DNA from 4 places in the Kosakonia beeri genome. Region 1 is predicted to be linked to each of the others. Evidence: predicted binding sites of a transcription regulator. Region 1 holds the regulator's gene; each other region holds the start of a gene.
The links. The regulator Fur, encoded in region 1, represses iron uptake genes when iron is present. The targets are predictions, from matches to a motif close to ATAATAATGAGAACNACTATCAA.
Positions count from the first base shown of each region.

Region 2: a site for Fur is predicted at 5,218-5,240, ahead of feoA (ferrous iron transporter A). Genes of this name have one in related genera too.
Region 3: a site for Fur is predicted at 4,172-4,194, ahead of zupT (zinc transporter ZupT). Genes of this name have one in related genera too.
Region 4: a site for Fur is predicted at 1,468-1,490, ahead of bfd (bacterioferritin-associated ferredoxin). Genes of this name have one in related genera too.

Region 1 is NZ_CM135106.1:3,410,231-3,418,311, reverse strand. It holds gene glnS (glutamine--tRNA ligase) at 1-986, shown strand, start outside; gene chiP (chitoporin ChiP) at 1,440-2,837, shown strand; gene ACUY4S_RS16220 (beta-N-acetylhexosaminidase) at 2,884-5,538, shown strand; gene fur (ferric iron uptake transcriptional regulator) at 5,727-6,173, opposite strand; gene fldA (flavodoxin FldA) at 6,461-6,991, opposite strand; gene ybfE (LexA regulated protein) at 7,156-7,437, opposite strand; gene ybfF (esterase) at 7,569-8,081, opposite strand, start outside.
Region 2 is NZ_CM135106.1:411,282-419,362, reverse strand. It holds gene envZ (two-component system sensor histidine kinase EnvZ) at 1-991, opposite strand, end outside; gene ompR (osmolarity response regulator transcription factor OmpR) at 988-1,707, opposite strand; gene greB (transcription elongation factor GreB) at 1,925-2,398, shown strand; gene ACUY4S_RS01960 (Tex family protein) at 2,497-4,839, shown strand; gene feoA (ferrous iron transporter A) at 5,338-5,565, shown strand; gene feoB (Fe(2+) transporter permease subunit FeoB) at 5,596-7,914, shown strand; gene feoC ([Fe-S]-dependent transcriptional repressor FeoC) at 7,926-8,081, shown strand, end outside.
Region 3 is NZ_CM135106.1:696,857-704,937, reverse strand. It holds gene ACUY4S_RS03505 (TRAP transporter large permease) at 26-1,312, opposite strand; gene ACUY4S_RS03500 (TRAP transporter small permease) at 1,342-1,851, opposite strand; gene ACUY4S_RS03495 (TRAP transporter substrate-binding protein) at 1,931-2,908, opposite strand; gene ACUY4S_RS03490 (hypothetical protein) at 3,060-3,218, opposite strand; gene ygiD (4,5-DOPA-extradiol-dioxygenase) at 3,223-4,011, opposite strand; gene zupT (zinc transporter ZupT) at 4,208-4,984, shown strand; gene ACUY4S_RS03475 (hypothetical protein) at 5,020-5,193, opposite strand; gene ribB (3,4-dihydroxy-2-butanone-4-phosphate synthase) at 5,433-6,086, opposite strand; FMN riboswitch at 6,193-6,342, opposite strand; gene ubiK (ubiquinone biosynthesis accessory factor UbiK) at 6,465-6,761, shown strand; gene ACUY4S_RS03460 (OB-fold-containig protein) at 6,924-7,553, shown strand; gene ACUY4S_RS03455 (flotillin family protein) at 7,572-8,081, shown strand, end outside.
Region 4 is NZ_CM135106.1:476,185-484,265, reverse strand. It holds gene ACUY4S_RS02310 (prepilin peptidase) at 234-692, shown strand; gene bfr (bacterioferritin) at 689-1,165, opposite strand; gene bfd (bacterioferritin-associated ferredoxin) at 1,238-1,432, opposite strand; gene tuf (elongation factor Tu) at 1,611-2,795, opposite strand; gene fusA (elongation factor G) at 2,866-4,980, opposite strand; gene rpsG (30S ribosomal protein S7) at 5,081-5,551, opposite strand; gene rpsL (30S ribosomal protein S12) at 5,648-6,022, opposite strand; gene tusB (sulfurtransferase complex subunit TusB) at 6,147-6,434, opposite strand; gene tusC (sulfurtransferase complex subunit TusC) at 6,442-6,801, opposite strand; gene tusD (sulfurtransferase complex subunit TusD) at 6,801-7,187, opposite strand; gene ACUY4S_RS02260 (helix-turn-helix transcriptional regulator) at 7,187-7,909, opposite strand; gene fkpA (FKBP-type peptidyl-prolyl cis-trans isomerase) at 8,069-8,081, opposite strand, start outside.

The DNA.
Region 1 (8,081 bases):
CTCTGTGTACGCTGGAGTTCCAGGATAACCGTCGTCTCTACGACTGGGTGCTGGACAATATCACCATTTCGGTTCATCCGCGTCAGTACGAGTTTTCTCGTCTGAATCTGGAATACACCGTGATGTCGAAGCGTAAGCTGAATCTGTTGGTGACCGACAAGCACGTTGAAGGCTGGGATGATCCGCGTATGCCGACCATTTCTGGCTTACGTCGTCGCGGTTACACTGCTGCATCCATTCGTGAGTTCTGTAAGCGCATTGGCGTGACAAAACAGGACAACACCATTGAGATGGCGTCGCTGGAATCGTGCATTCGTGAAGATTTGAACGAAAACGCTCCGCGTGCGATGGCGGTTATCGACCCGGTTAAACTGGTTATCGAGAATTATCCGCAGGGTGGCAGCGAAATCGTCTCCATGCCTAACCATCCGAATAAACCGGAAATGGGCGTGCGTGATGTGCCATTTAGCGGCGAAATCTGGATCGATCGTGCCGATTTCCGCGAAGAAGCGAATAAGCAGTACAAACGCCTGGTGCTGGGTAAAGAAGTGCGCTTGCGCAATGCCTATGTGATTAAAGCTGAACGTGTCGAAAAAGATGACGCAGGGAATATCACCACCATTTTCTGTTCATACGATGCAGAAACCCTGAGCAAAGATCCGGCAGACGGTCGCAAAGTAAAAGGCGTGATCCACTGGGTAAGCGCACAACATGCGATGCCGGTTGAAATCCGTCTTTACGATCGCCTGTTCAGTATTCCGAACCCGGGTGGCGCAGAGGATTTCCTGGCCACTATCAATCCGGAATCGCTGGTGATCAAACAGGGTTACGCAGAGCCGTCGCTGAAAGCCGCAGAAGCGGGTAAAGCGTACCAGTTTGAGCGTGAGGGCTATTTCTGCCTCGACAGCCGCCACGCAACCGCGTCCAAACCCGTGTTTAACCGCACCGTTGGCCTGCGTGATACCTGGGCTAAAATCGGCGAGTGATCTGGTCAATCACAAACAATCCTGCTTAAACGCCGCCTCCTGCGGCGTTTTTTTTTGCTTAGCGATTAGCATGTTACTCCCCATTAACATTCGCGTCGCGAATTAATGTATCTCGAGATTGACCATTTATTCCCTCATGTGCAGGGATGATAACGCCTTTTTTCGTAATTTTATAATATGTAATCGCTACCATTCATCCTTAACGCATTAATAAATAAATAAAAAATAGCGAATGTTATTGATGCTGTCACATATTACAAAATGCGTCTATTTATGTGCTCTTCGTCATAATCTTGCATTTCTCCCATTAAAAGGCATTGATAATTCGCGTCGCGAAAAATAGTCTAAAGACGGTAGTTAATTCGGGGGTATTTGCTAACTACCTACACTCATTGGTGTTTTTTTTCTTCGCCATATTCGGCGATGTTTTATATCCGTCAAGAAGGAATACTCATGCGTACTTTTAGTGGCAAACGTAGTGCGCTGGCACTGGCTATCGCCGGTGTCACAGCAATGTCGGGCTGGACACTCTCTTCGGAAGTGCATGCCGCAGGCTTTATCGATGATTCCACGCTCACCGGGGGAATTTATTACTGGCAGCGTGAGCGTGACCGTAAAGATGTACTGACCGATAAATATAAAACCAACCTTTCGCATTCCACCTGGAATGGCAGTCTGGATTTTCAGTCTGGTTACGCGGCAGATATGTTCGGCCTGGATATCGCCGCTTTTACCGCCATTGAAATGGCAGAAAATGGCGACAGTGCGCATCCGAACGAAATCGCATTCTCTTCCAGCAATAAAGCCTACAAAGAAGACTGGTCGGGTGATAAAAGCGGTATCAGCCTGTACAAAGCCGCCGCCAAATTCAAAACCGGCCCGGTATGGGCGCGCGCCGGCTACATTCAGCCAACCGGGCAAACTTTGCTCGCACCGCACTGGAGTTTTATGCCGGGCACCTATCAGGGGGCCGAAGCAGGGGCGAATCTCGACTACGGCGATGCGGGTGCGCTGAGCTTCTCATACATGTGGACCAATGAGTACAAAGCGCCGTGGCATATCGAAATGGATAAGTTTTATCAGAACGATAAAAAAACCAAAGTCGACTATCTGCACTCCATTGGCGCGAAATATGACTTCAAAAATAACTTTATGCTTGAGGCCGCATTTGGCCAGGCACAAGGGTATGTCGATCAGTACTTCGCAAAAGCCAGCTACAAATTTGATCTGGCAGGCAACCCATTCTCTACCAGTTATCAGTTTTATGGCACCCGCGATAAAGTCAGCGATGGCGGGGTAAATGATATCTATGACGGCACCGCATGGTTGCAGGCGCTGACCTTTGGTTACAAGGTTGGGCAGGTTGATCTCCGTCTGGAAGGGACCTGGGTTAAAGCCGATGGTCAGCAGGGCTACTTTCTGCAACGTATGACACCGACTTACGCCTCCTCTAACGGTCGCCTGGATGTCTGGTGGGATAACCGCTCTGACTTTAACGCCAACGGTGAAAAAGCGCTGTTCATCGGTGCAATGTATGATTTGCAAAACTGGAATCTGCCTGGTTTCACGGTGGGGGCTTCTTACGCCTATGCCTGGGATGCAAAACCCGCCAGGATGGCCTCACCGGATGCCTGGTACGATCCGAACTACCGTCTGAAAGAGTCGGCCTACAGCCTGGACGCTATCTACACCCTGCAGGATGGCCGCGCTAAAGGTACGATGTTCAAACTCCACTTCACACAGTATGACAACCACTCCGATATCCCCTGTTACTCCGGCGGTTACGGCAACATCTTCCAGGATGAGCGTGACGTGAAATTTATGGTTATCGCGCCGTTTACTCTTTTTTGATGCGTTATTTGCCGGGGCGCACCCGGCAAAATACAAGGAATAAGTCATGAATACTGTACGTTTAAGTCTGCTGGCCAGCACAGTGCTGGGCATTTTGAGCAGCCCAATGGCGCTGGCTGGTCAAAGCACTGTCGATGCAATCAGCCAGTTTCATCTCAATTATGCGATCAAAGATAACCATGCCGGGCAGAAGGGTGTCGATTGCGCCAGGCTTGGCGCTGACTGGGCGTCGTGCAACAAAGCCGTTATCACACTGACCAATAATGGCGATGCGGTAACAGATAAAGCGTGGGCAATTTATTTCCACAGCATCCGCCCGATCCTTGAGGTGGCGAACGACCAGTTTAAAGTCATTCATATTATGGGCGATCTGCATAAACTGGAGCCGACCGACAAATTCAGTGGTTTTCCGGCGAAACAGTCTGTTGAGATCCCCATCATCAATGAATACTGGCAGCTGTTTATAACCGATGTACTGCCGCGTTGGTATGTCACTTCCGAAGGGGCGACGGCGAAAGTGATCGCCAATACCGACACCGAAGATTTGACGCAGTTCGTCACCCTGCCTGGCGAGCAGTGGAAGCGCACGGCGGATGACAAAAACATCCTGATGACGGCTGAAGCGCGTTTTGCAAAAAACAGTGATGTGAAAACGCTCAATTTGCACACCCTGCGTGGCCAGATTATTCCTACGCCGCAGGCGGTAAACATTCACGGACAGGATGTCGACCTGAGCAATGGCGTGAAGCTGGATCTTTCTGCGTTAAGCAGCGATGCGCAGGACGCGGTGAAAAGTCGTTTTGCGTTGCTGGGCGTGCAAGCGGGAAGTTATCCGGTGCGCAGCGAAATAGCTACGCGTGATTTCCAGGGCGATGAGGCGGTTTCCGGTGCGTATAAACTGCATATTGGTGCAAAAGAGACGGTGATCACCGGTTACGATCAGGCCGGGGTTTTTTATGGGCTGCAATCGTTGTTGTCGCTTATCCCGGCTGACGGGGCACTGAAAGTGGCCACGCTGGATGCGAAGGATGCGCCTCGCTTCGACTACCGCGGCATTCACCTTGATGTCGGGCGTAACTTCCACAGTAAAGACGCCGTGCTGCGTCTGCTGGATCAAATGTCGGCCTACAAACTGAACAAATTCCATTTCCATCTCAGCGATGACGAAGGCTGGCGTATCGAAATTCCAGGCCTGCCGGAATTAACGGACATTGGCAGTAAGCGTTGCCATGACCTGAGTGAGAAATCCTGCTTGTTGCCGCAGCTTGGATCCGGGCCCGACAGCAATAACACCGGCAGCGGTTTCTTTACCCGTGCGGATTACATCGACATTCTGAAGTATGCCAAAGCGCGGCAGATTGAGGTCATTCCGGAAATCGACATGCCAGCGCATGCACGTGCTGCAGTGATTGCCATGGAAGCGAGATACGATCGGTTGATGAAAGAGGGCAACGAGCAAGCCGCGAATCAGTTCCGCCTGCTGGATCCTACAGACACCTCCAACACCACGGGGGTGCAGTTCTACAACCGTACTGGCTATCTGAACCCTTGCCTCGACTCATCGCGTAACTTTGTGGATAAAGTTCTGGGTGAAATTCAGCAGATGCATAAAGAAGCCGGGCTGCCGCTGCAAACCTGGCACTTTGGGGGTGACGAAGCGAAAAATATTTACCTTGGCACCGGTTATACCGACAAGAAAGCTCCCGAAGCAGGCAAAGGCATCATCGACCAAAGCAACCAGGATAAGCCGTGGGCAAAATCGCAGGCATGCCAGGCGATGATCAAAGACGGCAAAGTGGCTGACGTGGAGCATCTCTCCAGCTACTTCGGGGTTGAAGTGAGCAAGCTGGTAAAAGCGCGCGGTATCGACACGATGCAGGCATGGCAGGATGGACTGAAAGATGCCAAAAATGCGTCGGCATTTGCCACCGATCATGTGAACGTTAACTTCTGGGATACGCTCTACTGGGGCGGGTTCGACTCGGTTAATGACTGGGCCAACAAGGGCTTCCGTGTCATTGTCTCCAACCCGGATTACGTCTATCTTGACTTCCCGTATGAAGTGAACCCGCAAGAGAGTGGCTATTACTGGGGCACGCGTTTCAGTGATGAGCGTAAGATCTTCAGCTTCGCGCCGGACAACATGCCACAAAACGCAGAAACCTCTGTTGATCGTGATGGTAATCCGTTTAGTGCGAAATCCGATAAGCCGTGGCCAGGCGCTTATGGCCTTTCTGCGCAGTTGTGGAGTGAGGTAGTACGTACCGACGCTCAGATGGAGTACATGATCTATCCACGACTGGTTTCTGTCGCCGAGCGCGCATGGCACCGTGCTGCATGGGAGCAGGACTACAAAGCAGGGCGCGAGTACAAAGGCGGTGAGACACACCTTGTCGATGTGAAAGCACTGGATAAAGACTGGATGCGTTTTGCTAATCTGTTAGGGCATCGTGAACTGGCAAAAATGGAGAAAGCGGGTGTGCATTACCGCCTGCCGGTACCTGGCGCGCGCGTCGTAGGTGGCGTGCTTGAAGCCAACACCAGTTTCCCTGGAATGGTGGTGGAATACTCTACCGACGGGGGTAAACAGTGGCTGCGTTATAACGATAAGGCACGTCCGCAGGTGAGCGGGGAAATACGCGTGCGTACCACCAGCCCGGACGGTAAGCGCACGAGCCGCGTGGATAGCATCAAAGCCTAGTTGAGGCTTATTATCCGGCCCGGCAGCGAAAGCATGTCGGGCTTTTTTATTCCCGCATAAACACGGTTCCCGGTGAAGGCCGCGTGTTACGTTTCGTTTTCCCGGTCGGGAAAGCGCAGTGTCATCCAGGGGCGTTTAACAGGCAAAAAAAAGCCAACCGTCAGGTTGGCTCAGAGTAAGAAGAACGATTATTTCGCGTCGTGCGCGTGTTCATCTTCGCGGCAGTCACCTTCGGCGCAGTGGCCATAAAGGTAGAGACTGTGATTCGTCAGACGAATGCCGTGTTTGGCGGCAATTTCGCGCTGGCGCGCTTCAATGGAATCGTCACTAAATTCAATCACTTTGCCGCAATCGAGGCAAATCAGGTGATCGTGGTGATGCTGTTGGGTCAGTTCAAAAACGGACTTACCGCCTTCGAAATTGTGACGGGTCACAATCCCGGCGTCATCGAACTGGTTTAACACACGGTAAACAGTGGCCAGGCCGATCTCTTCGCCCATGTCGATCAGTCGTTTGTATAAATCTTCCGCACTGACATGATGGTTATCCGGTTCCTGAAGCACTTCCAGGATTTTTAACCGAGGAAGCGTGACTTTCAGGCCGGCCTTCTTTAATGCGGTATTGTTGTCAGTCATGCGGAATCTGTCCTGTTGCTATACGATTCACTTCCTTAGCGGAAGTTATAGGAATGCACCTGGGATAATGCGTCTCATTATAGAACTGCCATGCCTAAATGAAAACTGCAAGCCCTCAAGTAAAGTAAGCTTTTAAAACGTGGTCTCGCCAACAAACTCCTTGCGGCGAGGCCACTTTAGCAGGGCTTATTGTACAGCGATGAAGGAAAAAGTTAAAAATTTGTAGCAATTATTTCCATCGCTTTTACCTATTAATACGGTGCAACCTACAGGTTGCACCATTATCATCAGGCGTTGATGATGTCGTCCAGGTGCAGCTCTTCAGAAACTTGTTTTACCCATTTTTCGACACGCTCTGCGGTCAGTTCTGGCTGCCTGTCTTCATCAATTGCCAGCCCGACGAAGTGATCGTCATCCACCAGGCCTTTAGAGGCTTCGAAATGGTAACCCGCCGTTGGCCAGTGACCGACGATAGTTGCGCCGCGTGGCTCGATAATGTCGCGAATGGTGCCCAGCGCATCGCAGAAGTATTCGGCATAATCTTCCTGGTCGCCGCAACCGAACAGGGCGACTAACTTGCCGTTGAAATCCACTTCTTCCAGCGTCGGGAAGAAATCATCCCAGTCGCACTGCGCTTCACCATAGTACCAGGTCGGAATGCCAAGCAGCAGAATGTCATAGCCTTCGAGATCTTCTTTGCTGCTCTTGGCAATGTCATGAACATCAGCAACGTCTTTACCAAGCTGTTTCTGAATCATTTTGGCGATATTTTCAGTGTTGCCAGTGTCGCTGCCGAAGAAAATGCCTGTAATTGCCATGAGTAAAATAACCTCTTGAAACTTAATGAGTATGGTGGTGGCGTTTAGCCCACAGATAAGGGCAATCATAGCAGAACAGGGAAGTGCGCGGAAACTGCTATCGCCACGGACTGCACTGTATGCCACATGAAAGTATGAATAAAGGTGATGATTCGGAGGATTCGTTATTCGCGCAAGGCCTGCAGCTGCGTAAGCAGCATCTCTTCGATAAGCTCGCTGCGGCTCATATTACGGGCGTCCGCCAGCTCATTGAGGGCGTCTACCGCCTCAACGTTCAGTTTCAATTCGACGCGTTTAAGCCCGCGAACTTTATCGCGTTTTAGCTGATTGCGTTTATTGATGCGCAACTGTTCATCACGCGCGAGCGGGTTAGTCTTCGGTCGTCCCGGGCGACGCTCATTCGCGAACAGATCTAGGGTCGTACGGTCCGTTTGTTCTTTAGCCATGGTTTAAGCATACTACGGGAAATACAAGCAATCGGGTCGTAGCCCGGGCTGAATAGCGCGCCATCATACATCAGCACAACGGGCACGCCAACGACCGGGCGCGTTCAAACGACCGGTCGCCGCCTTTTTAATCAGTTTGCCTTTTCAGCGAGATAACGACGGATTGCGCGCATAACCGCATCGGGTTTCTCTGCATGCACCCAGTGGCCCGCGCCTGCAATAACATGCGCCCGCGCCTGTGGGAATTGCGCCAGCAGCGCGTCGCGGTATGCTTCGGTCACATAAGGTGAGTTGCCGCCGCGAACAAACAGCGCGGGTTTCTCCCACGCCGGGACGTTTTCCCAACCGACAATCTGCGAATATTGATCCCACAGTACCGGTACGTTGAAGCGCCACTTCCCGTCGGCAAAGGATTTCAGCAGAAACTGAATCACACCTTCTTCGTTAATGACTTCACGCATTATCGCTGTGGCTTGCTGGCGTGTGGTGACGTGCGCCTCGCTGACGGCGTTAATGGCGGCAAAAATCTCATCATGACGGCGTACGTTATAATTAACGGGCGCAATATCAATTGCCACCAACTGGTCGATGCGTTCTGGCGCCAGCGCGGTGAGTGCCATTACCGCTTTGCCGCCCATAGAGTG
Region 2 (8,081 bases), 1.9 Mb from region 1:
GCACGAAGATTTCACTGTCGTTCAGCGCAGTGTCGATTTCTCGCTCGTAGCCGCTTTCTGCCGCTACCACCTCGCCAAGTACCGCATTCAGCTCCGCCATCTCCATCGGCATCTCCTGCCCGGTACGCAGATAATCGATGAATTGCTCGATAATGGCGTTGCACTCTTCGATATCTTTGTTAATAGACTCCGCAAGATAACCATCTTCCTCGGCCATCATTTCCGTCGCCAGACGAATACGCGTCAGCGGCGTACGCAAATCATGGCTGACCCCGGCCATTAATAACGTGCGATCGTCTGCCAGCTGCTTCACCCCAGCCGCCATCTGGTTAAAGGCGCGGGTCACCGAGCGCACTTCGGATGCGCCATACTCCCGCAGCGGGGCCGGAATTTGCCCTTTCCCGACCTTCAAAGCAGCATGCTCCAGGTCAACAAGGGGTCGGTTCTGGATACGGATAAATAACCAGGCGCCACCAATCGCCATCAGCATAATCGCCAGCGTGTAGCGGAAAAGCGGAGAGAAATCGCCCTGATGGATTTCGGTCAGCGGCACGCGCACCCAAATATTGGGCGACAGCCAGGTTTTCAACCACACCACCGGGGAGCTTTTGTTCACCTCGACGCGCACCTCTGTCGGGCCGCCGAGCTGCTGCGCCATTTGCTGGCTCAGGAATTCATAATGCTGCGCCCAACGGAGGCCGGCATCTTCTGCCGCCTCGTTGGAATAAAGGGAAATACCGAGTTCGCGATAAATTTCACGACGAAACGCTGGCGGCACGACCAGCTGCGTACCATCCTCCAGTTGCAGTTTATCGGTCATCAACATACGGACTTCGTAAGCGAGAACCTTATTAAACTGCTGGAGGCTGGGCAGAATGGCGAAGTTCAGCACCACCAGGTAGGTCGTCACCAGGCTGACGAACAGCAAGGTGACGATGAGCAACAACGTGCGGGCAAATGAACTGCGCGGTGAGAAGCGCACTCGCTTCATGCTTTAGAGCCGTCCGGCACAAAGACGTAGCCCAAACCCCATACGGTCTGAATATAGCGAGGGTGTGCAGGATCTTCCTCCACCATGCGGCGCAGGCGGGAGATTTGCACGTCAATAGAACGTTCCATTGCCGAATATTCACGGCCACGCGCCAGGTTCATCAGCTTATCGCGGGATAAGGGTTCACGCGGGTGGCTGACCAGTGCCTTCAGCACCGCAAACTCACCGCTGGTCAACGGCATCGGTTCATCTTCACGGAACATCTCGCGCGTGCCGAGGTTCAGTTTAAACTTACCAAACGCAATGACCGCTTCTTCCTGTGACGGCGCACCAGGCAGCTCATTCGCCTGACGACGCAGTACCGCACGAATACGCGCCAGCAATTCACGCGGGTTGAACGGTTTGGGAATGTAGTCATCAGCACCGATTTCCAGGCCAACAATACGGTCCACCTCTTCCCCTTTCGCCGTCACCATAATGATCGGCATTGGGTTACTCTGGCTGCGCAGACGGCGGCAGATAGAGAGGCCATCCTCGCCGGGCAACATCAGGTCCAGCACCATCAGATGGAAAGATTCACGGGTTAACAAACGATCCATTTGTTCAGCGTTTGCCACGCTACGAACCTGGAAGCCCTGCTCGGTAAGGTAACGCTCAAGCAATGCGCGCAGGCGCATGTCGTCATCCACTACCAGAATCTTATAATTCTCTTGCATTGTTTATACTCCCAAAGGTTCCGACAATTATGCATCCGTATTCTAAAAAAGTGCGCGTTAACGACCAGCGAAATCTGGTATACATTCTAGTCGAAATTGTTACAAAGCATATTTAACAGCAAGTTATATGCACATTTCATCACAGAAAGCATGATTAATCTGCACGTTAGACACAGCTATTTGTAAAGTGTGCAAAAGGAAATGAAAAGGCTATTGCATGAAAACGCCCCTGATCACCCGTGAAGGCTACGACAAACTGAAGCAGGAACTCGATTTTCTTTGGCGCCAGGAGCGCCCGGAGGTCACCAAAAAAGTGACCTGGGCCGCCAGCCTTGGCGATCGCAGCGAAAATGCAGACTACCAGTACAATAAAAAACGTCTGCGTGAAATTGATCGCCGGGTGCGCTATCTGACCAAATGCCTCGAGAATCTGAAAATCGTGGATTACTCACCGCAGCAGGAAGGCAAAGTCTTTTTCGGCGCATGGGTGGAAATCGAAAACGACGACGGGGATACCCTGCGCTTTCGTATTGTCGGCTACGACGAAATTTTTGGCCGCAAAGATTATATCTCCATTGACTCTCCGATGGCCCGCGCCCTGCTGAAAAAAGAAGAGGGCGATGTCGCCGTGGTGCAAACACCGGGCGGTGAAGCCACCTGGTATGTCAACCACATTGAATACGTTAAGTAGCAGCCCGGAAGCGTCCGGAAGTCCCCATCACGGCTGGCAATTTGCAACGTCAGTCCGTATAACTACACGCTGTTTTTAAGCAGAAGATGATTAAAGAAATGATGAATGATTCGCTCTGCCGCATTATTGCGGGTGAACTTCAGGCCCGGGCTGAACAGGTGGAATCCGCCGTTCGCCTGCTTGATGAAGGGAACACAGTGCCGTTTATCGCGCGCTATCGTAAAGAGGTCACCGGCGGTCTGGATGACACGCAACTGCGTCAGCTCGAAACCCGTCTTGTCTACCTGCGTGAACTGGAAGAACGCCGTCAGGCCATCCTCAAGTCCATTGGCGAGCAGGGAAAACTCAGCGATGAACTGGCGAAAGCCATTAACGGTACGCTGAGCAAAACTGAACTCGAAGATCTCTATCTGCCTTATAAGCCAAAACGCCGCACCCGCGGGCAGATAGCGATTGAAGCCGGGCTGGAGCCGCTGGCTGACTCACTGTGGACCGATCCTTCACAGGATCCGGATACCTTAGCCGCAACCTTTGTCGATGCCGATAAAGGCGTGGCAGACAGCAAAGCTGCCCTTGATGGCGCGCGCTACATCCTGATGGAACGCTTTGCCGAAGATGCCGCACTGCTGGCGAAAGTGCGTGACTATTTGTGGAAAAACGCACATCTGGTGGCCACCGTCATCAGTGGCAAAGAAGAAGAAGGGGCGAAGTTCCGCGATTACTTCGATCATCACGAACCGATTTCAACCACCCCCTCCCACCGCGCGCTGGCCATGTTCCGTGGGCGTAACGAAGGGGTGCTACAGCTGTCGCTGAATGCCGACCCGCAATTCGACGAACCGCCGAAAGAGAGCCATTGCGAGCAGATCATTATCGATCATCTGGGTCTGCGCCTGAATAATGCACCGGCCGATAGCTGGCGCAAAGGCGTAGTAAGCTGGACGTGGCGCATCAAAATATTAATGCACCTGGAAACGGAGTTGATGGGCACGGTGCGTGAGCGTGCGGAAGACGAAGCGATCAATGTCTTTGCCCGTAACCTGCACGACTTGCTGATGGCTGCGCCTGCCGGGCTGCGCGCGACCATGGGGCTGGATCCGGGTCTGCGCACCGGCGTGAAAGTCGCGGTGGTTGATGGTACCGGCAAACTGGTCGCAACGGACACCATCTACCCCCATACCGGGCAGGCGGCAAAAGCTGCTGTTGCGGTCGCTGCGCTGTGCGAAAAATACAACGTTGAACTGGTGGCAATTGGCAACGGTACCGCCTCCCGTGAGACGGAGCGTTTCTTTCTGGATGTGCAAAAACAGTTCCCGAAAGTCACGGCACAGAAAGTGATAGTCAGCGAAGCCGGCGCCTCGGTCTATTCCGCGTCTGAACTGGCGGCGCTGGAGTTCCCGGATCTGGATGTCTCCCTGCGTGGCGCGGTGTCTATCGCTCGTCGTTTGCAGGATCCGCTGGCAGAGCTGGTAAAAATCGATCCGAAATCTATTGGTGTGGGTCAGTATCAGCACGACGTCAGCCAGACACAGCTGGCGCGTAAGCTGGATGCCGTCGTCGAAGATTGTGTGAACGCCGTCGGTGTTGACCTGAATACCGCCTCGGTTCCGTTACTGACGCGCGTAGCGGGATTAACCCGCATGATGGCGCAGAATATCGTGACCTGGCGCGATGAAAATGGTCAGTTCCAGAACCGTCAGCAGTTACTGAAAGTCAGCCGCCTCGGCCCGAAGGCCTTTGAACAGTGCGCGGGCTTTCTGCGTATTAACCACGGCGATAACCCGCTGGACGCCTCGACGGTACACCCGGAAACCTACCCCGTGGTGGAACGCATTCTGGCGGCTACGGCGCAATCTCTGCGTGATTTGATGGGAAACAGCAACGAACTGCGCAAACTGAAGGCGTCTGATTTTACTGATGAACGTTTCGGAGTGCCGACAGTAACCGACATTATCAAAGAGCTGGAGAAACCGGGTCGCGATCCACGTCCGGAATTCAAAACCGCAACCTTTGCGGAAGGCATTGAGACGATGAACGATCTGCTGCCGGGTATGGTGCTGGAAGGCGCAGTGACCAACGTGACTAACTTTGGCGCGTTCGTTGACATCGGCGTGCATCAGGACGGGCTGGTCCATATCTCCTCACTGGCGGACAAATTCGTTGAAGATCCCCATACGGTGGTAAAAGCCGGCGATATCGTGAAAGTGAAAGTACTCGAAGTGGATCTGCAACGTAAGCGTATTGCTCTGACCATGCGACTGGATGAACAGCCAGGCGACAGCAATAACCGCCGTGGTAGTAACAGCAACAGCGGCAACCGCGATGCCGGAAACCGCAACAACGCGCGCCCGGTGAAAACCCCGCGCAGCCGCGATGCGCAACCTGCTGGCAACAGTGCCATGATGGATGCGCTGGCAGCGGCAATGGGTAAGAAACGTTAACCTCTAACATAGCCCTTCTCGCGTCTGAGGAGGGCTGTTTTTTTCATCAATACATTCGAAAACATACAATTTCACTAAGAAGATCTTTAGCCCGAAAATTACTAACTTGTTATTTTACCTGCCAATTAATATTCAAAAAAACTCACCAAATTATCGATAATAAGTTCATACCCCAGAGTTTCTTGCTGATTATTTATTCTTTCTTATACCCTGCATGCTTAATAAAGCCTTAAGGCTGAAATAAAATGCAGCAATAAAATTTTGCATTTCTTTTATTAAACAGAGCGCAAAGTGCAGCCCAACAAAATATTGAGCTACGTCAAAACTGAGTCGAATTAATATTTATCTCCCCCGTTGTGCCTGTTTTTATGATTGATGATAAAAACTATTCTCATTATCATTGTGCAAGATGATTCTTCCCCCACACCTTCACCGGTTAAGCCTGTGCTCACAGCGCACAGCATGAATATTGGCTAACAGCGTATATAAGTAGGTTCTATGCAATTCTCTCCTGACAGCGCGTGGAAAATTACCGGTTTCTCTCAAGATATTAGCCCTGCCTGGCGTCAGAAACTGCTTTCATTAGGTATGTTACCCGGCTCCTCATTTAATGTGGTGCGCGTGGCGCCGTTGGGCGATCCCATTCATATCGAAACCCGACGCGTTAATTTGGTGTTAAGAAAAAAAGATCTCGCCTTCCTCGAACTGGAAGCCGTTTCACGTTAAGCGTTTGGTCGTTACAGAGAGTTAAGTAAAATGAAAAAAATAACCATTGGCTTAATTGGTAATCCTAATTCAGGCAAAACAACGTTATTCAATCAGTTAACCGGTGCGCGTCAGCGTGTGGGGAACTGGGCTGGCGTGACCGTGGAACGCAAAGAAGGTGGGTTCACCACCACCGATAATCAGGTCACGCTGGTTGACCTGCCAGGCACTTACTCTCTGACAACGATTTCTGCGCAAACCTCGCTGGATGAGCAAATCGCCTGTCACTACATTTTGAACGGCGATGCCGACCTGTTAATCAATGTGGTTGACGCATCCAACCTCGAACGTAACCTCTACCTGACACTGCAACTGCTGGAGTTGGGTATTCCATGCATTATTGCCCTGAACATGCTCGATATTGCCGAGAAACAGCAGGTGCGGATTGATGTCGCCGCCCTTTCTGCCCGACTGGGCTGCCCGGTGGTGCCGCTGGTTTCAACGCGCGGTCGCGGTATTGGCGCGTTAAAACTGGCGATCGACCGTCACCAGGCCAATGACGACGTTGAACTGGTGCACTACGCGCAACCGCTCGCTCGCGAAGCCGACGCGTTGGCGCAGATGATGCCGTCTGAAATGCCATGGCAGCAGCGCCGCTGGATGGGCCTGCAGATGTTGGAAGGCGATATCTACAGCCGTGCTAATTCCGGTATCAACACGCAACAACTGGAAATGGCGCAATCGCGCTTACAGACGGAGATGGACGATCCGGCACTGCATATTGCCGATGCACGCTATCAATCTATTGCCGCCATTTGCGACAGCGTCAGTAACACCCTGACCGCAGAGCCAAGCCGTTTCACCGCAGCCGTTGACCGGGTGATCCTCAACCGCTACCTGGGCCTGCCGATCTTCTTGTTTGTGATGTACCTGATGTTTCTGTTCGCCATTAACATCGGCGGCGCATTCGCACCGATTTTTGATGCGGGCTCTGTGGCGATTTTCATTCACGGTATTCAGTGGCTTGGTTATACGTTGCACTTCCCGGCGTGGCTAACCGTGTTCCTGGCGCAAGGCCTGGGCGGCGGTGTCAACACTGTGCTGCCGCTGGTGCCGCAACTGGGCATGATGTACCTGTTTATGTCTTTCCTTGAAGACTCGGGTTACATGGCGCGTGCCGCCTTTGTGATGGATCGCCTGATGCAATCGCTCGGCCTGCCGGGGAAATCCTTTGTTCCACTGATTGTCGGTTTCGGCTGCAACGTACCGTCGATTATGGGTTCGCGCACCCTGGATGCGCCGCGTGAACGGCTGATCACCATGATGATGGCGCCATTTATGTCCTGTGGGGCACGTCTGGCGATTTTCGCGGTTTTTGCCGCCGCCTTCTTTGGCCAGCAAGGTGCAGTCACCGTCTTCTCTCTTTATGTGCTGGGCATCGTGATGGCGATCCTTACCGGATTGATGCTGAAATACACCTTACTGCGTGGTGAAGCCTCGCCCTTTGTCATGGAACTGCCGGTTTACCATGTGCCGCATCTGAAAAGCCTGCTGTTGCAAACCTGGCAGCGTCTGAAGGGCTTTGTGATCCGCGCCGGTAAAGTGATCATCATTGTCAGCATTTTCCTCAGCGCAATGAATAGCTTCTCGCTGGACGGGCGCACCGTCGACAAAATTGATGACTCTGCGCTTGCGTCGGTTAGCCGCGTCTTCACCCCGCTGCTGGAACCTATCGGCGTGCATGGCGACCACTGGCAGGCGACTGTGGGGCTGGTCACCGGCGCAATGGCGAAAGAAGTGGTGGTCGGCACGCTGAACACCCTTTATACCGCAGAGAATATTCAGCAACAGGCGTTTAACCCGGCGGAGTTCAGCCTGACGGATGAGCTGTCTGCAGCCCTGGCAGATACCTGGAAAAGCCTGAATGACACCTTCAGTCTGAGCGTGCTGGCGAACCCGATAGAAGCCAGCAAAGGCGACGGCGAAATGGAAACCGGCACTATGGGCGTGATGAGTGAGAAATTTGGCAGCGCCGCAGCCGCTTACAGCTACCTGATTTTTGTATTGCTTTACGTGCCCTGCATCACCGCGATGGGCGCTATCGCTCGAGAATCCAGCCGTGGCTGGATGGGCTTCTCGGTGTTGTGGGGGCTGAACATCGCTTACTCGCTCTCAACCCTGTTCTACCAGGTAGCAACCTTTAACCAGCACCCGGTTTACAGCCTGACCTGTATTCTGGCAGTGATCCTGTTTAACGTTGTGGTGATAGGTACCCTGCGTCGCGCCAGAAGCCGGGTAGACGTCAATCTGCTGGCGACGCGTAAAACGGTCGCCACCTGCTGCGACAGCCCGACTGGCGATTGCCACTAAGGAGCCTGAGAATGGCCTCGTTGCTTGAAGTGCGAGATATGCTGGCGTTGCAGGGGCGGATGGAAGCCAGCCAGCTCAGCGCCACGCTACATACACCGCGTGCGTTGATCGATGCCATGCTCGGGCGCATGGAGGCAATGGGTAAAGCCGTACGCATCCAGGAAGAG
Region 3 (8,081 bases), 2.2 Mb from region 1:
TTTACTAAGCCTGCTCAGCCCTACCTTACATCACGCCAAACAACTTCGGCAGGAACAGTGAAATAGCAGGGATATACGTCACCAGCAGCAGCACTACGAACAGGGTTACGTAGAACGGCAGCATGGCTTTTACTACCTGTTCAATCTTCTGCTTACTCACCGCACTGGCGACAAACAGCACCGATCCCACCGGCGGCGTAATCAAACCAATCCCCAGGTTAACCAGCATGATCATCCCGAAGTGAACCGGATCGATACCCAGCGTATTGGTTACCGGCAGCAGTACCGGCGTGAGGATGAGGATCAGCGGCGCCATATCCATTAATGTTCCCAACAGCAACAGCATGATGTTGATGCACATCAGGATCACATATTTGTTGTCAGAGATTTGTGTAAAGGCTTCGGTAATGCGGCCCGGTAACTGCATATAAGTCATGACAGCGCCAAATGCTGCAGCAAAGCCGATCAGGATCATGACGATCGTTACCGTCTTCACGGTACGGTACATCAGCTTCGGCAGCTCTGACCACTTGTAATCACGATAAATAAACATGGTGACGAAAAACGCCCATAAGCAGGCGATTGCCGCCGATTCCGTAGCCGTGAATATGCCCGAGAGGATCCCGCCCATGATGATCACGACGGTCATTAAGCCCCATAGCGTGTCGACGAAGATCCTCAACGCCTGGCGAAACGGCACGCGTTCCCCTTTCGGGTACCCGCGCTTATGGGCAAAGGCCACGCACATCACCATCAGCGTGAAGCTGAGCAATAATCCCGGCAGGATCCCGGCAATAAACAGCGCGGCAATGGAGACGGTGCCGCCAGTCGCCAGCGAGTAGATAACCGAGTTGTGGCTGGGCGGCGTTAAGATGGCCTGCACCGATCCGCTGGCGGTCACCGCTGCAGCAAAATCTCGGGGATAGCCTTTTTTGTCCATCTCCGGGATCATCACCGAACCGATCGATGCCGTATCAGCGACGGACGATCCGGAAATTGCACCAAAAAAGGTCGACGCAACGATATTCACCAGCGACAAACCACCGCGAATAAATCCGACAAAAATATAGGCGAAATTGACTAACCGTCTGGCAATCCCCCCCTCGGCCATGATCGCCCCCGCGAGGATAAAAAACGGGATCGCCAGCAGCGAGAATTTATTTACGCCATTGGTTAACTGGATCATCACCGCTTCCAGCGGGATATCGATATACCACGCACCCAGCACGGCACTGATACCCACGGCGTATGCCACCGGTACACCCACCGCCAGCATAATGACCAGCGTAAAGATCAGAATAAATGCATCCACAGATTTTCCTTACTGGATGTCACCAGCGATCAGCTTGACGAGCCGAGCATCACCATTGGGCGGTGGTACTGCGCGCCAAACAGCATCTTCTCAACAATAAAAAGGATGGTCAGTGCCGAGCCGACAGGAAGCGGCAGATAGCTCTCGCCTGCGGTGAACAGCGGAAATTCCGCAACCGGTTGATCCCACAACTCCAGACACAGCGCGCCGCCGTACCAGAGAATAAAGAGGCTGATTGCCGTCATCATCAGATCGGCGATGACAGAGCAAACTTTGCGTGCTCCCTCCCCCAGGCGGTCAGTAACCATGCTGACGGCGATATGTGACCCCGCGCGATAACTCACCGCAGCGCCAATAAAAGTGAACGTGACCATGCAGATAATCGCCACCGGTTCAGGCCAGGATAAGGCACTGTTTAATACGTAGCGTGCAAAAATACCGATCGGAATAATGGCCACCATCACTAACAGCCCCAGACCTGCAACCCACATTGCAATGCGGTAAAGAATATCCATCAATAACGAATAGCGTTCAGCCATAACCGTTTCCCCGGCAAAGAATGAAAACAGACATACGGAAACACGTCATTCGGGCAAGGTTCCCCCTGCCCGCTAAACGTTATTGCACTTCCTGAATACGGGTAATTAAATCCTGATGTTCTTTCCCGTATTTATCACGTACCGGTTGAGTGGCTTTAAAGAATACGGAGGTATCCATTTCATGGAATTGCACCCCGCCCGCCTTCATCGCCGCCAGCGATTTTTCGTTATACGCTTTCCATAATTCACGCTGTTCCACCTGCGCTTCTTTTGCCAGTTTCAGGATCAGCTGTTGGTCCTCTTTTTTCAGCTTATCCCATTTGGCTTTAGAGAATAAAAACAGCTCAGGAATAATGAAATGCTTACTCCAGGTGTAATTCTTCACCACTGGCAGATAGTTATGCGCAACAAAAGTGGGGGGGTTATTTTCCGTGCCATCAATCACCCCGGTTTGCATGCCGCTAAACACTTCACTTACCCCCATTGCCACGGAGTTCGCCCCCATAGCCTTCAGGGTATCTAGCGCAATCGGGCTCCCCTGAACACGGATCTTCATGCCTTTTAAATCTTCCGCTTTGGTAACCGGTGCTTTGGTGATGAGATTTCGCGTACCGGCATCCATCCAGCCTAAGAAAATCAGCCGTGATTTACTGCTCTCCGAGAGACGGTTACCAATTTCCTGGCCAATCATGCCATCCAGAACTTTATGCATATGATCTTCATCGCGGAAAATATACGGCAATGTAAAGACATTGATCTCCGGTAATATCGCAGCGACTGGCGTCATCGAAACGCGGATAATATCAATCGCGCCAATTTGTGCCTGCTCAATAACCTGCTTTTCATCGCCTAATACACCGCCGGGAAAGGTTTTAATATCCAGTCTACCTTCTGTCGCCGCACTTAACTTTTCACCCATATGTTTCACAGCCACTACATTGGGATAGTCGGCCGGGTGTACATCTGCGGCACGAAAGGTTTGGGCGAGTGAAGCATGTGAGATAAATAACAGAGCAGAACTAATACAGACTTTCAGTAAGGTTTTTGCTGAGTTCATATTTCCGTATCTCCAGAGATAATTTTGAGAAAAGTCAGCGCGTCCGCGAACAAAGCGTTCGTGACGTAACAGCAAAATTTTTATGGGTTTGTCTGAGACGGTAGACAATCAGAAGAGTAGTCGTCCGGCGGAGTTCATGCGACGATGATGTTCACAAAAAAGCACGAAATTCAGCACAGCGTTTTAGATTTGCTGAGTAGATCTTTTTATTTTCAAAAAAACCGTATTTCAGAGCTGTTTTTTTGAGATCTGCCTTGTATTTTTCCATTTTTAGGATCAAATCAAAGCAAAATGGCGCATTACGCGCCATTGTTTTAGCCCACCTGCACGGAGAGCATACTTAGCGATCCCATCTCTATCCCGTCCACCGGGACGGATATCGGTTCATTGCCATCCCATGCGCCAAGCACATACAGCAGGGGCAAGAAATGATCTGGCGTCGGGTTAGACAACGCACCGCCTTCATGGTCGAGGTAATTAACCAGCGGGTGCTGCTCCGCCGGCCCCTGCCAGCTCAGGTTCGCTTTCACAAAATCATTAAACGCCGTTGCCCACGGGTAAGGTGTGCTCTCGCCATGCCAGCGGGCGGTACGCAGGTTATGCACCACGTTACCGCTAGCCACCAACATAATGCCTTCATCACGTAACGATGCCAGCTTACGTCCCATTTCCAGGTGCCATGCTGCCGGTTTGGTACTGTCAATACTCAGTTGCACCATTGGAATATCAGCCTGCGGGTACATTTTGATCAATACCCCCCACGAACCATGGTCAAAGCCCCAGGCTTCTTTGTCGAGCGTGACGGGCACAGGCGCCAGTAATTCAACCAAACGCTGAGCCAGCTCAGGGGAACCCGGCGCCGGATAATGCGTGTCATACAACGCCTGTGGGAAACCGCCGAAATCGTGGATAGTCTGTGGCGCTTCCATGGCGGTGACGCCCGTGCCGCGAGTAAACCAGTGAGCGGATACCACCACAATTGCTTTCGGGCGGGGCAGCGTAGTGCCCAGTTGCCCCCAGGCACAGGTATACCTATTATCTTCCAGAACATTCATCGGGCTACCGTGCCCTAAAAACAGTGCTGGCATGCGTGGTGTTGACATGGTGATATCCTTACAGAATGTGACAATTTGATGGGGCTACATTACGCCCTTTCGCTGCAGGAAGAACTCTGATAACCATGATGAAGATCTTCAGTAATTTTGATTGTAAGAAATGCGTAAAGGTGGGCTCTTCGTCTCGCTTTTCATCGGCCAGAGAAATACATTAATGAGAATCATTATCATAAAGGAGTGAGACATGTCGGCCCCCTTGATTCTGACCTTATTAGCTGGCGCCGCCACCTTCATCGGCGCGTTTTTGGGCGTATTGGGTCAGAAACCGTCTAACCGCCTGCTGGCTTTTTCCCTCGGTTTTGCCGCCGGGATCATGCTGCTTATTTCCCTGATGGAGATGCTTCCCGCCGCACTGGCAACGGAGAACATGTCGCCCATGCTGGGCTATGGCATGTTTATTATTGGCTTGCTGGGCTACTTCGCGCTGGATCGCCTGCTGCCACATGCACATCCGCAGGATCTAACGCAGGGCTCGCAAAAAAGTTTCCCGCACGGTATTCGCCGCACCGCTATTTTGCTCACGCTCGGCATCAGCTTGCACAATTTTCCTGAAGGGATTGCGACCTACGTGACCGCCAGCAACGACCTGGAACTGGGCTTCGGTATCGCCTTTGCGGTGGCCTTACACAATATTCCTGAAGGACTTGCTGTTGCCGGACCGGTTTACGCCGCCACAGGATCAAAACGCACAGCGGTGTTCTGGGCGGGGATTTCAGGTCTGGCGGAGATCCTTGGCGGTGTGCTGGCGTGGTTGCTGCTGGGAACGCTGGTTTCACCTGTCGTCATGGCGGCTATTATGGCGGCGGTGGCAGGGATTATGGTCGCGCTTTCAGTGGATGAATTAATGCCGCTGGCTAAAGAGATCGACCCCAATAACAATCCAAGCTATGGGGTTTTGTGCGGTATGTCGGTGATGGGATTAAGCCTGGTCGCCCTGCAAGCAATGGGGATAGGTGGATAACACGCCTGCTGCCCGGGATCGTCGGGCAGCGATGCTTACTCCCCCTGCCTGCTGCCTCTGACTTTCTTCAAATCTTCCATTACACGCTGGTACGCCTGATACAGCGCCTCGCGATCGTGCCGGCAGGCTTTATTGTTGCGTTTAAGCGCATGAATATAGATAACAATGACCAGAACAATAAGCAGTAGCCAATACCAGGAAATAAACATTGCAACCCCATCTAACCGTTTGGCAAAAATAGCAGTCGTAATCAAAATATTACTTTTAATTTAATGGGTTATCCGAGAATAAAACCAATTTTCTCGCCATCCACAATGATTACCACTTTATAAGTAGAGGGGTGAAATTTCAATGCGTGAGTACCAGAAGCTCGCCAAAGTTTGATACAGAACAGGCAAAAAAAATCCGAAGCGGGTGGCTTCGGATTTATTATTATGCCGCGGGAGTATTAGCTGGCTTTACGCTCATGCTCCAGGCGATACGCCACCAGATCTTCAATGGTCACGACCGCCATATTATGTTGTTTAGCGAACGCAATGCACTCTGGCGCGCGCGCCATGGTGCCGTCATCATTGGTCAGTTCGCACAACACACCTGCAGGTTTAAAACCCGCCAGCGTGACTAAATCGATAGTGGCTTCAGTGTGACCGCCGCGGGTCAGCACACCGCCCGGCTGCGCACGCAGCGGGAAAACGTGGCCAGGGCGATTCAAATCAGCTGGTTTCGCGCCATCCGCAATTGCTGCACGAACCGTCGTGATACGGTCAGCGGCGGAAACACCAGTCGTCACACCGTGTGCCGCTTCGATGGTCACGGTAAAACCGGTGCCGTAAGCGCTGGTGTTGTTTTCGACCATCATCGGCAGATCAAGCTGTTTACGGCGCTCTTCGGTCAGGCACAGGCATACAATGCCGCTGCCGTGGCGAATGGTAAGCGCCATCTGCTCAACAGTCATGGTTTCGGCGGCGAAAATCATGTCGCCTTCGTTTTCACGATTCTCGTCATCGAGAACCATCACACCACGGCCTTCGCGTAGTGCAGCAAGCGCATTTTCAATGCGTTGGAATGGCGTGCCAAAAGAAGAAAGCAGCGTCTGATTCATGGTAAAAGACCTCAATAAAGTTATGGTTACCAGAATCAGGGCAGTCTTAGGAGTGTCGCAATGCGGCAAAAAAATAACGCGAGCGGGCATCATTGCCCGACAGAATCGTTACTCTCTCCCATCCGGACTTTAACCGTCGGCCCCGGAATTACACCGGATCTGCTGACCTTCAGGCGTTAGCCTGAAGCGCTCGCGGGCTTTCAGCAACTGCTGATTTACCGCCGGTGGGGAATTTCGCCCCGCCCTGAGAATAAGCGGGATAACTATAACGCCATTGATTACCTTCGGCAATGCATAAGCTTCAAACAATTCTGGTTTATCACCTGGTGTTATCACACTACAATAAGTGCATGAACCTATCCGAACAGGGAACCCAAAATGATTGACCCAAAGAAAATTGAACAAATTGCGCGTCAGGTTCACGAATCCATGCCGAAAGGGATCCGTGAGTTCGGGGAAGACGTCGAGAAAAAAATCCGCCAGACGTTACAGGCGCAGTTAACCCGCCTCGATCTGGTCAGCCGCGAAGAGTTCGATGTACAAACGCAAGTCCTGCTGCGCACGCGCGAAAAACTGGCGTTGCTGGAACAGCGTCTCAGCGATCTGGAAAATCAGGGCCGCACGGCAGAAGTCAAACCCGCACCGGCGATCCCGCCCGTCGATTCTCAGCAGTAAGCACAACGGGCCTTACGGCCCGTTGTTGTCTCTGGCCCACCGGCGTCCTGTCTTGCGGCCTATCTACCAATTATGACGGGTATTTAGGCTTTGCATGCTCAAAGCACGCGGGATAGCATAGTCTGGTGAGGATGATGCGGTGAAACCCCCAGAGAGCGCAGGATGCAACTACTTTCCGAATATAACAGCCCCTATTTATTTGCCATTTCGCTCGTCATATTTATTGGCCTGCTGGAAGTTATCTCGCTTATTTTCGGCAGTATGCTTTCCGGTATTATCGACACGCATATCAGCGACTCCGATTTCTTTAGCTCTGGCCACATCGGTCAGGCCCTGCATTACCTGAATATAGGCCGAATCCCCTCATTGATTATCGTGTGTCTGCTGGCGGGCTATTTTGGTCTGCTCGGCATTCTTATCCAGCATGGCTGGATAACGTTGTGGCAAACGCCGCTGACGAACCTGTTGCTGGCACCTGTTTGCTTCCTGCTAGCCTGCGTAGCCGTGCATTACACCGGGCGGACCATCGCGCCCTGGCTGCCGGTTGATGAGAGCAGCGCAATTACCGAAGATCGCTTTATTGGCAAGATGGCGATGATTACGGGTCATAACGCAACACAGGGCAGCCCATGTGAAGGCAAATTCACCGACGAATTTGGCCAGACGCATTATTTACTGCTGGAGCCAGAAGCAGGACACACATTTCACAAAGGCGACAAGGTGCTGATAATTTGTCGCTTATCCGCAAGTCGCTATTTAGCTGAACCCAATCCCTGGCCAAATCATTTGTAAATCCAAGGAACAACAACAATGGAAAGTATTATTAATACACTGCCCTCAGGGGTTTTTGCCGCGTTAGTGGCCGCAATTGTCATTCTGGTGGTGGGGATTATTTTCGCCAGGCTGTACCGCCGGGCTTCTGCCGAGCAGGCGTTTGTTCGTACCGGCCTGGGCGGGCAAAAAGTGGTAATGAGCGGCGGTGCCATCGTAATGCCGATCTTCCACGAAATCGTCCCTATTAATATGAATACGCTGAAGCTCGAAGTGAGCCGCTCGACTGTCGACAGCCTGATCACTAAAGATCGTATGCGTGTCGATGTGGTCGTCGCTTTCTTTGTGCGGGTGAAACCCACAGTTGAAGGGATCGCCACCGCAGCACAGACGCTCGGCCAGCGTACGCTGTCGCCGGAAGATTTGCGCATTCTGGTGGAGGACAAGTTTGTCGATGCACTGCGTGCTACCGCCGCACAGATGACCATGTACGAGCTGCAGGACACGCGTGAAAACTTCGTGCAGGGCGTGCAGAACACCGTGGCGGAA
Region 4 (8,081 bases), 2.0 Mb from region 1:
ACCCGTCATTTACGACAGGCCCGCGCATTATACGCAAATATGCGTCTGGCGCAAGTCCAGTTTAGAAATTAAACAACCTGCGGGCTGGTTCGCAAAGCGAATGCAACTGTAATCGTCCCGCAAAAAAACGCTCGCGGTAATATCCATTTTGATAAAAAGCGCATTTAGCACTGTGTTCCCTATCTGGCACCCTGCCCTCTCAAGATTCGTAAACCTAATCAGGCGTAATCGTTATGCTGTTCTTTGTCTCAGTTTATTTGTGGCTAAACCTGCTTCTTGTCAGATGGGATATTCGCTGTGGTTTGTTGCCGGACCGGTTAACCTGTCCGCTTTTATGGCTGGGTCTCCTCTGGCACTGTACCTCACGTACAATGTTACTCCCCGAGGCCGTGCTGGGTGCTATTGCTGGTTACGTCAGTTTTGCTGCTATTTATTGGGGTTTTCGTTGGCTTTATGGCTATGAAGGGCTTGGATATGGTGATGTTAAATATCTTTCCGCGCTGGGCGCCTGGCATGGCTGGGAAAGTTTACCCGCACTGGTGTGTATTGCCGCCACGCTAGCCTGCGGACTGGTACTGCTCCGGGGGATTGTCTTACGCAGTTTGCAGACAATAAAAAACCCGCTGCCTTTTGGACCATGTCTGGCGGCAGCGGGCTTACTGGTAGGAATTCATACTTTGTTGCAGACTTAATCTTCCACTTTGATTTGCGACTGCAGATAGTTCTGTAGTCCGATTTTGCTGATCAGATCAAGTTCCGTTTCCAGCCAGTCGATGTGATGCTCTTCTTCAGCGAGAATATTGATCATCATGTCGCGGCTAACGTAGTCGTGGACACTGTCCGCATAGGCAATGGCTTCACGCAGATCCTTAGCCCCTTCCAGCTCCAGCCTGAGATCGGATTGCAGCATCTCTTCAACATCTTCACCAATGCCGAGTTTGCCTAAATCCTGCAGATTGGGGATCCCTTCCAGAAATAGAATACGCTCGATATAACGATCGGCGTGTTTCATCTCATCAATGGATTCATGGTATTCGACATCGTTGAGGCGCGTCAGGCCCCAGTTTTTGAACATTCTCGCATGGAGAAAGTACTGGTTTATTGCGACAAGCTCATTTCCCAATAATTTATTGAGATAATTTATGATTTTAACATCACCTTTCATTATGTAGTCCCTCCGCTTCCACTCATTGAAGCGTAGATGGGGCTACAGGGATGTCAAAAAAAAGATAACGCCTCAGGCAATCTCTTTATATTCCGGGATCTGGGTTAACTCGTCCTGCATGATTTCACGTGCGGCACGAATGCATTTTCCACACTGATTTCCGACCGGAACAAACTTGCGAAGCTGTTGAAAGGATTGAGGGTGAAACTGGCGTACAGCCTGGCGAATTTTTTTATCACTTACACCATTACACAAACAAACGTACATGATCACTCCCGTTCAATTTATGCGCAAAAGTGTAAATGAGAATGGTTATGATTACAATAGCACAGACTGTAAAGCTGTGATGTAAGGGCGCACAAAATCGCGAACAATTATTTCTGCCGATGATTCTCAGGCAGCAAAAAGGGCGCCGTAGCGCCCTTTTTAATTCAAAGCTAAATAATTAGCTCAGAACTTTAGCAACAACGCCCGCGCCAACGGTACGGCCGCCTTCACGGATTGCGAAACGCAGACCATCGTCCATCGCAATCGGGTGAATCAGGGTAACAACCATTTTGATGTTGTCGCCCGGCATTACCATCTCTACGCCTTCCGGCAGTTCGATGGTGCCAGTCACGTCAGTTGTACGGAAGTAGAACTGCGGACGGTAGCCTTTGAAGAACGGAGTATGACGGCCGCCTTCGTCTTTGGACAGGATATAAACTTCAGATTCGAATTTGGTGTGCGGCTTGATGGAACCCGGCTTAGCCAGTACCTGACCACGTTCGATTTCTTCACGTTTGATACCACGCAGCAGAACACCAACGTTCTCACCAGCACGGCCTTCGTCCAGCAGTTTGCGGAACATTTCTACGCCAGTACAGGTGGATTTCGCGGTGTCTTTGATACCCACGATTTCAACTTCTTCACCCACTTTGATGATACCGCGCTCTACACGACCGGTAACAACGGTACCACGACCGGAGATGGAGAATACGTCTTCAATCGGCAGCAGGAACGGCTTGTCAATCGCACGCTCTGGTTCCGGGATGTAAGAATCCAGGTGGCCAGCCAGTTCGATGATTTTCGCTTCCCACTCTGCGTCGCCTTCCAGCGCTTTCAGAGCAGAACCACGAACGATCGGGGTATCGTCGCCCGGGAAATCGTACTGAGACAGCAGTTCACGAACTTCCATCTCTACCAGTTCCAGCAGCTCTTCGTCATCAACCATGTCACATTTGTTCAGGAACACGATGATGTACGGAACGCCTACCTGACGACCCAGCAGGATGTGCTCACGGGTCTGCGGCATCGGGCCGTCAGTCGCAGCAACAACCAGGATCGCGCCATCCATCTGAGCAGCACCGGTGATCATGTTTTTAACATAGTCGGCGTGGCCCGGGCAGTCTACGTGTGCGTAGTGGCGAGTCGGGGTGTCATACTCAACGTGAGAAGTGTTGATGGTGATACCACGCGCTTTTTCTTCCGGCGCGTTATCGATCTGGTCGAATGCGCGAGCAGAACCACCGTAGGTTTTAGCCAGAACGGTAGTGATTGCAGCGGTCAGAGTAGTTTTACCATGGTCAACGTGGCCGATTGTGCCGACGTTGACGTGCGGTTTTGTACGTTCAAATTTTTCTTTAGACACGGCTTTATTCCTTACTATAGTGCTCTCCCCTTCTGGAGAGAGCACGGGACTTTGGTTTTAACCCTGAGGCTTATTTACCACGGGCTTCGATTACGGCCTGAGCAACGTTGTTCGGTGCATCATCATACTTCAGGAATTCCATAGTGTATGATGCACGACCTTTGGTCAGAGAACGCAGCTGAGTCGCGTATCCGAACATTTCAGACAGCGGCACTTCAGCGTGAATCTTAACGCCAGTGACTTCAGATTCCTGACCGCGCAGCATACCGCGACGACGGCTCAAGTCACCGATAACGTCACCAGTGTTCTCTTCCGGAGTCTCTACTTCAACCTTCATGATCGGCTCAAGCAGAACTGGTTTCGCTTTCTTAAAGCCATCTTTAAAGGCAATAGACGCAGCCAGTTTAAACGCCAGTTCAGAGGAGTCAACGTCGTGGTAAGAACCGAAGTGCAGACGCACGCCCAGGTCTACTACCGGGTAACCAGCCAGCGGGCCAGATTTCAGCTGCTCCTGGATGCCTTTATCAACGGCCGGGATGTATTCGCCAGGAATTACACCACCTTTGATGTCGTTGATGAACTCGTAACCTTTCGGGTTAGAGCCCGGCTCCAGCGGGTACATGTCGATAACAACATGACCGTACTGACCGCGACCACCAGACTGTTTAGCGTGTTTACCTTCGATATCGGTAACTTTCGCGCGAATCGCTTCGCGGTAAGCAACCTGAGGTTTACCGACGTTCGCTTCAACGTTGAATTCACGTTTCATACGGTCAACGATGATGTCGAGGTGCAGCTCACCCATACCGGCGATAATGGTCTGGTTAGATTCTTCGTCAGTCCATACGCGGAATGACGGGTCTTCTTTCGCCAGACGGCCCAGAGCCAGACCCATTTTTTCCTGGTCAGCTTTGGTTTTCGGTTCTACAGCGATGGAGATTACCGGTTCCGGGAATTCCATACGTTCCAGAATGATCGGATGATCCGGATCACACAGCGTATCACCAGTCGTTACGTCTTTCAGACCGATCGCAGCAGCGATGTCGCCCGCGCGAACTTCTTTGATCTCTTCACGTTTGTTAGCGTGCATCTGTACGATACGACCGAAACGCTCACGTGCACTTTTCACGGAGTTCAGGATGGTATCGCCAGAGTTCACCACACCAGAGTAAACGCGGAAGAAGGTCAGGTTACCTACAAACGGGTCGGTAGCGATTTTGAACGCCAGAGCGGAGAACGGCTCTTCGTCGCTTGCGTGACGCTCAGCCGGCGTATCTTTACCGTCGTCCAGGATACCGTTGATCGCAGGTACGTCAGTCGGGGACGGCAGGTAGTCAACTACCGCATCCAGCATCGCCTGAACACCTTTGTTCTTAAACGCAGAACCACAGGTTACCAGGATGATTTCGTTGTTCAGAACACGCTGACGCAGAGCTTTTTTGATCTCTTCTTCAGTCAGTTCTTCGCCACCCAGGTATTTTTCCATCAGCTCTTCGGAAGCTTCCGCAGCGGATTCGATCAGGTTCTGGTGCCATTCGTCAGCCAGGTCCTGCATCTCAGCCGGGATATCTTCGTATTCGAAGGTTACGCCCTGATCTGCGTCGTTCCAGTTGATGGCTTTCATTTTCACCAGGTCAACAACACCGGTGAAACCTTCTTCAGCACCAATTGCCAGCTGCAGCGGAACCGGGTTCGCGCCCAGACGGGATTTGATCTGACCAACAACTTTCAGGAAGTTAGCGCCCATGCGGTCCATTTTGTTAACGAACGCAATGCGCGGAACTTTATATTTGTTAGCCTGACGCCATACGGTTTCAGACTGCGGCTGAACACCACCAACTGCGCAGTAAACCATTACCGCACCGTCAAGAACACGCATGGAACGTTCTACTTCGATGGTGAAGTCAACGTGCCCCGGGGTGTCGATGATGTTTACGCGATGCGGTTCATACTGCTTCGCCATACCAGACCAGAATGCAGTAGTCGCTGCGGAGGTAATGGTAATACCACGCTCCTGCTCCTGCTCCATCCAGTCCATGGTTGCGGCGCCGTCATGAACTTCACCGATTTTGTGGTTTACACCGGTGTAGAACAGAATACGTTCGGTAGTCGTGGTTTTACCGGCGTCGATGTGCGCACTGATACCGATGTTACGGTAGCGTGCGATGGGTGTTGTACGAGCCATTTGATTCCTCGTTTGTGTCTTTTAGGCGTTCAGAATTAAGTTGCCAAACGGCGGGCGACTTACTTGAAGCGCCCGCCAGTTGACTAAAACTCCGAAGGGATTACCAACGGTAGTGTGCGAACGCCTTGTTGGCTTCGGCCATACGGTGAACGTCTTCACGTTTCTTAACTGCAGTACCTTTGTTGTCTGCAGCATCAGAAAGTTCGTTCGCCAGGCGCAGAGCCATGGATTTATCACCGCGTTTACGAGCAGCTTCAACGATCCAACGCATTGCCAGGGCATTGCGGCGAACCGGACGTACTTCAACCGGAACCTGATAAGTAGAACCACCAACGCGGCGAGACTTAACTTCGACAGTCGGGCGCACGTTTTCGAGAGCGACTTCGAAAGCTTCCAGTTCATTTTTACCAGAACGCTGAGCCAGGGTCTCCAGCGCGCTGTATACGATTGATTCTGCAGTAGATTTTTTACCGTCTACCATCAGGATATTTACAAATTTAGCCAGCAGTTCTGATCCGAACTTCGGATCCGGCAGAATTTTACGCTGACCAATAACACGACGACGTGGCATGGAAATACTCCGTTGTTAATTCAGGATTGTCCAAAACTCTAAGAGTTTAGTTTGACATTAAGTTAAAACAGTTTGGCCTTACTTAACGGAGAACCATTAAGCCTTAGGACGTTTCACGCCGTATTTGGAACGAGATTGCTTACGGTCTTTAACACCGGAGCAGTCAAGCGCGCCACGTACAGTGTGGTAACGAACACCCGGAAGGTCTTTTACACGACCGCCACGGATCAGGATCACGGAGTGCTCCTGCAGGTTGTGACCTTCACCACCGATGTAGGAAGTCACTTCGAAACCGTTAGTCAGACGAACACGGCATACTTTACGCAGCGCGGAGTTCGGTTTTTTCGGGGTGGTAGTATATACGCGAGTACATACACCACGTTTTTGCGGGCATGCTTCCAGCGCCGGAACGTTGCTTTTTGCAACTTTGCGTGCGCGTGGTTTGCGTACCAGCTGGTTAACTGTTGCCATTAAATAGCTCCTGGTTTTAGCTTTTGCTTCGTAAACACGTAATAAAACGACCTCATATAATATGAGGACGCAGAATTTTATGGCTGTGCTGAAAAGGTGTCAAGAAATATACAGCGATCACACATTACCAACGCATCTGAGCGTCATGTTTTATCGCCAGACTCACGAAATCAGTATAGCCAACCCTGGCGACACTGCTCGAAATTTGACCAGAAAGACCACGTGCATCAACGTCTTCACTCAGCACGTGTAGCGATATGGGGGCATTACGCAATAAGTCAATGAAACGCCCGCCTTCCAGTGCCGCCGTCACGCCATCGGACAGCAACAACAGATCGTCGCCCGGGCGTACCAGGCGCAACAGCGCAGCCATATCACACTGCCAGGGCGATTGAGATAACGTATGCAGCATAGGAGCCTCAAAAAGTCATCACGACGGTGTATTCATTAAGTCGCTCACGCAGCGCATCCGGCTCCAGCCGCTGAATCGGCAACACAAATGCCGTCTCCTCGCCCAGTCCTCGCTCACGTAGCGAAGCCGCACATAGCCAGCATTGCTCAATGTCATAAAGAGGCAGAACTTTAAATGTCGCAATGTAGTCCCGTGCCAGGATCCGATCCGGCTGCTGGTTCGCCAGCAGTTGAAAAACGCCATCGCCAACGAAAAACACGCCAATGTCATCCGTCAATGCGGAGGTTGCCAGCAGGGCATCCAGCCCTTCGCGCCCGGCAGAAGAGCCATGCGGAGCAGAGGTAAAAACAAAGGCAATACGTTTCATCAGAACTGCACCACCCGATCGCAGGAAAGCGCCGCTTCTGCCAGCGCGCCCAGTCCGGTCAGCGAAAACCCGGCTTGAAGATTAGCGCCCGGCAACGTCAGACGTTGTGCTTCCATGTCGTCGACAACGCCGCGGCGCAGCGCGGCGGCGACACAGATATGCAGCTCAACCTGCTGTTCGTCATGCAACCGTTGCCACGCACGAACCAGATCATATTCATCGCTGGCGGGCGCGGTGAGCGCATTCGCATTGCTCACCCCTTCGCGGTAGAAAAACACACTAACCAGCGTATGACCAGCCGCCAACAGCGCCAGTGCAAATTGATACGCGCTGCTGGCCTGCTGCGTACCATACGCCGGGCCGGTGACCATAAGGGCAAAACGCATTAACGGTCAGGCCCGGAAAAATCGCCGCTTTTGAACTGACGAATATAGAGATACACCGTGTGCTTGGAGATGTTCAGACGGTCAGCTACCTGGTTAATGGCGTCTTTGATGTCAAAGATACCTTTCTCATACAAATTCAACACAATCTGCCGGTTTTTGGCATTGTTGGAAACGTTACGATCGGCATTGACCTCTTCAATCGTGAATTCCAGCGTTTGCATTACCAGATCTTCCACAGAGGAGGCAAAGTTAACGGAGGAGCCGACATCCGGGGTTTCCGGCGGAATAAACGTGCTCATGATTTGCGAGAACGGTACATCGAGGTTCATGTTAATGCACAACAGACCAATCACCCGGTGGTCGCGATTGCGGATCGCGATCGTTTCCGATTTCATCAGCACGCCGCTTTTCGCGCGCGTGAAGTAGCACTTAGACACGCTGCTGTCCGCGCCGGTCATATCGTGCAACATGCGCAAGGCAAGATCGGTGATAGGTGAGCCAATTTTACGCCCTGTGTGTTCACCGTTCGCAATGCGGATGGCGGAACATTTCAGATCCTGCAGGGAGTGCAAAACGATTTCGCAGTGGGACCCAATGAGCATCGCTAACCCGTCCACCACCGCTTCATAGGATTTGAGGATATCGAAGTCGGTTTGGTCGAAAGGACGTTGATCCAATAAGTCTAGCTCACTGGTTTCGTTGGTTAAGAGCGACCTGGACATGAAAAAAAACACTCCTTTTCAGGAGCCTGTCGTTATGTTTTCAGGGCAGGCTCAGTAATTACATGGGGATCTAAATTAATACATCGTAGGTTAGGCTTGCCAGAATTATATCTTCACTGCAAAAAAAAACGCCGCCCGAAGGCGGCGTCGCTCACAGATTTATTTCTTACTG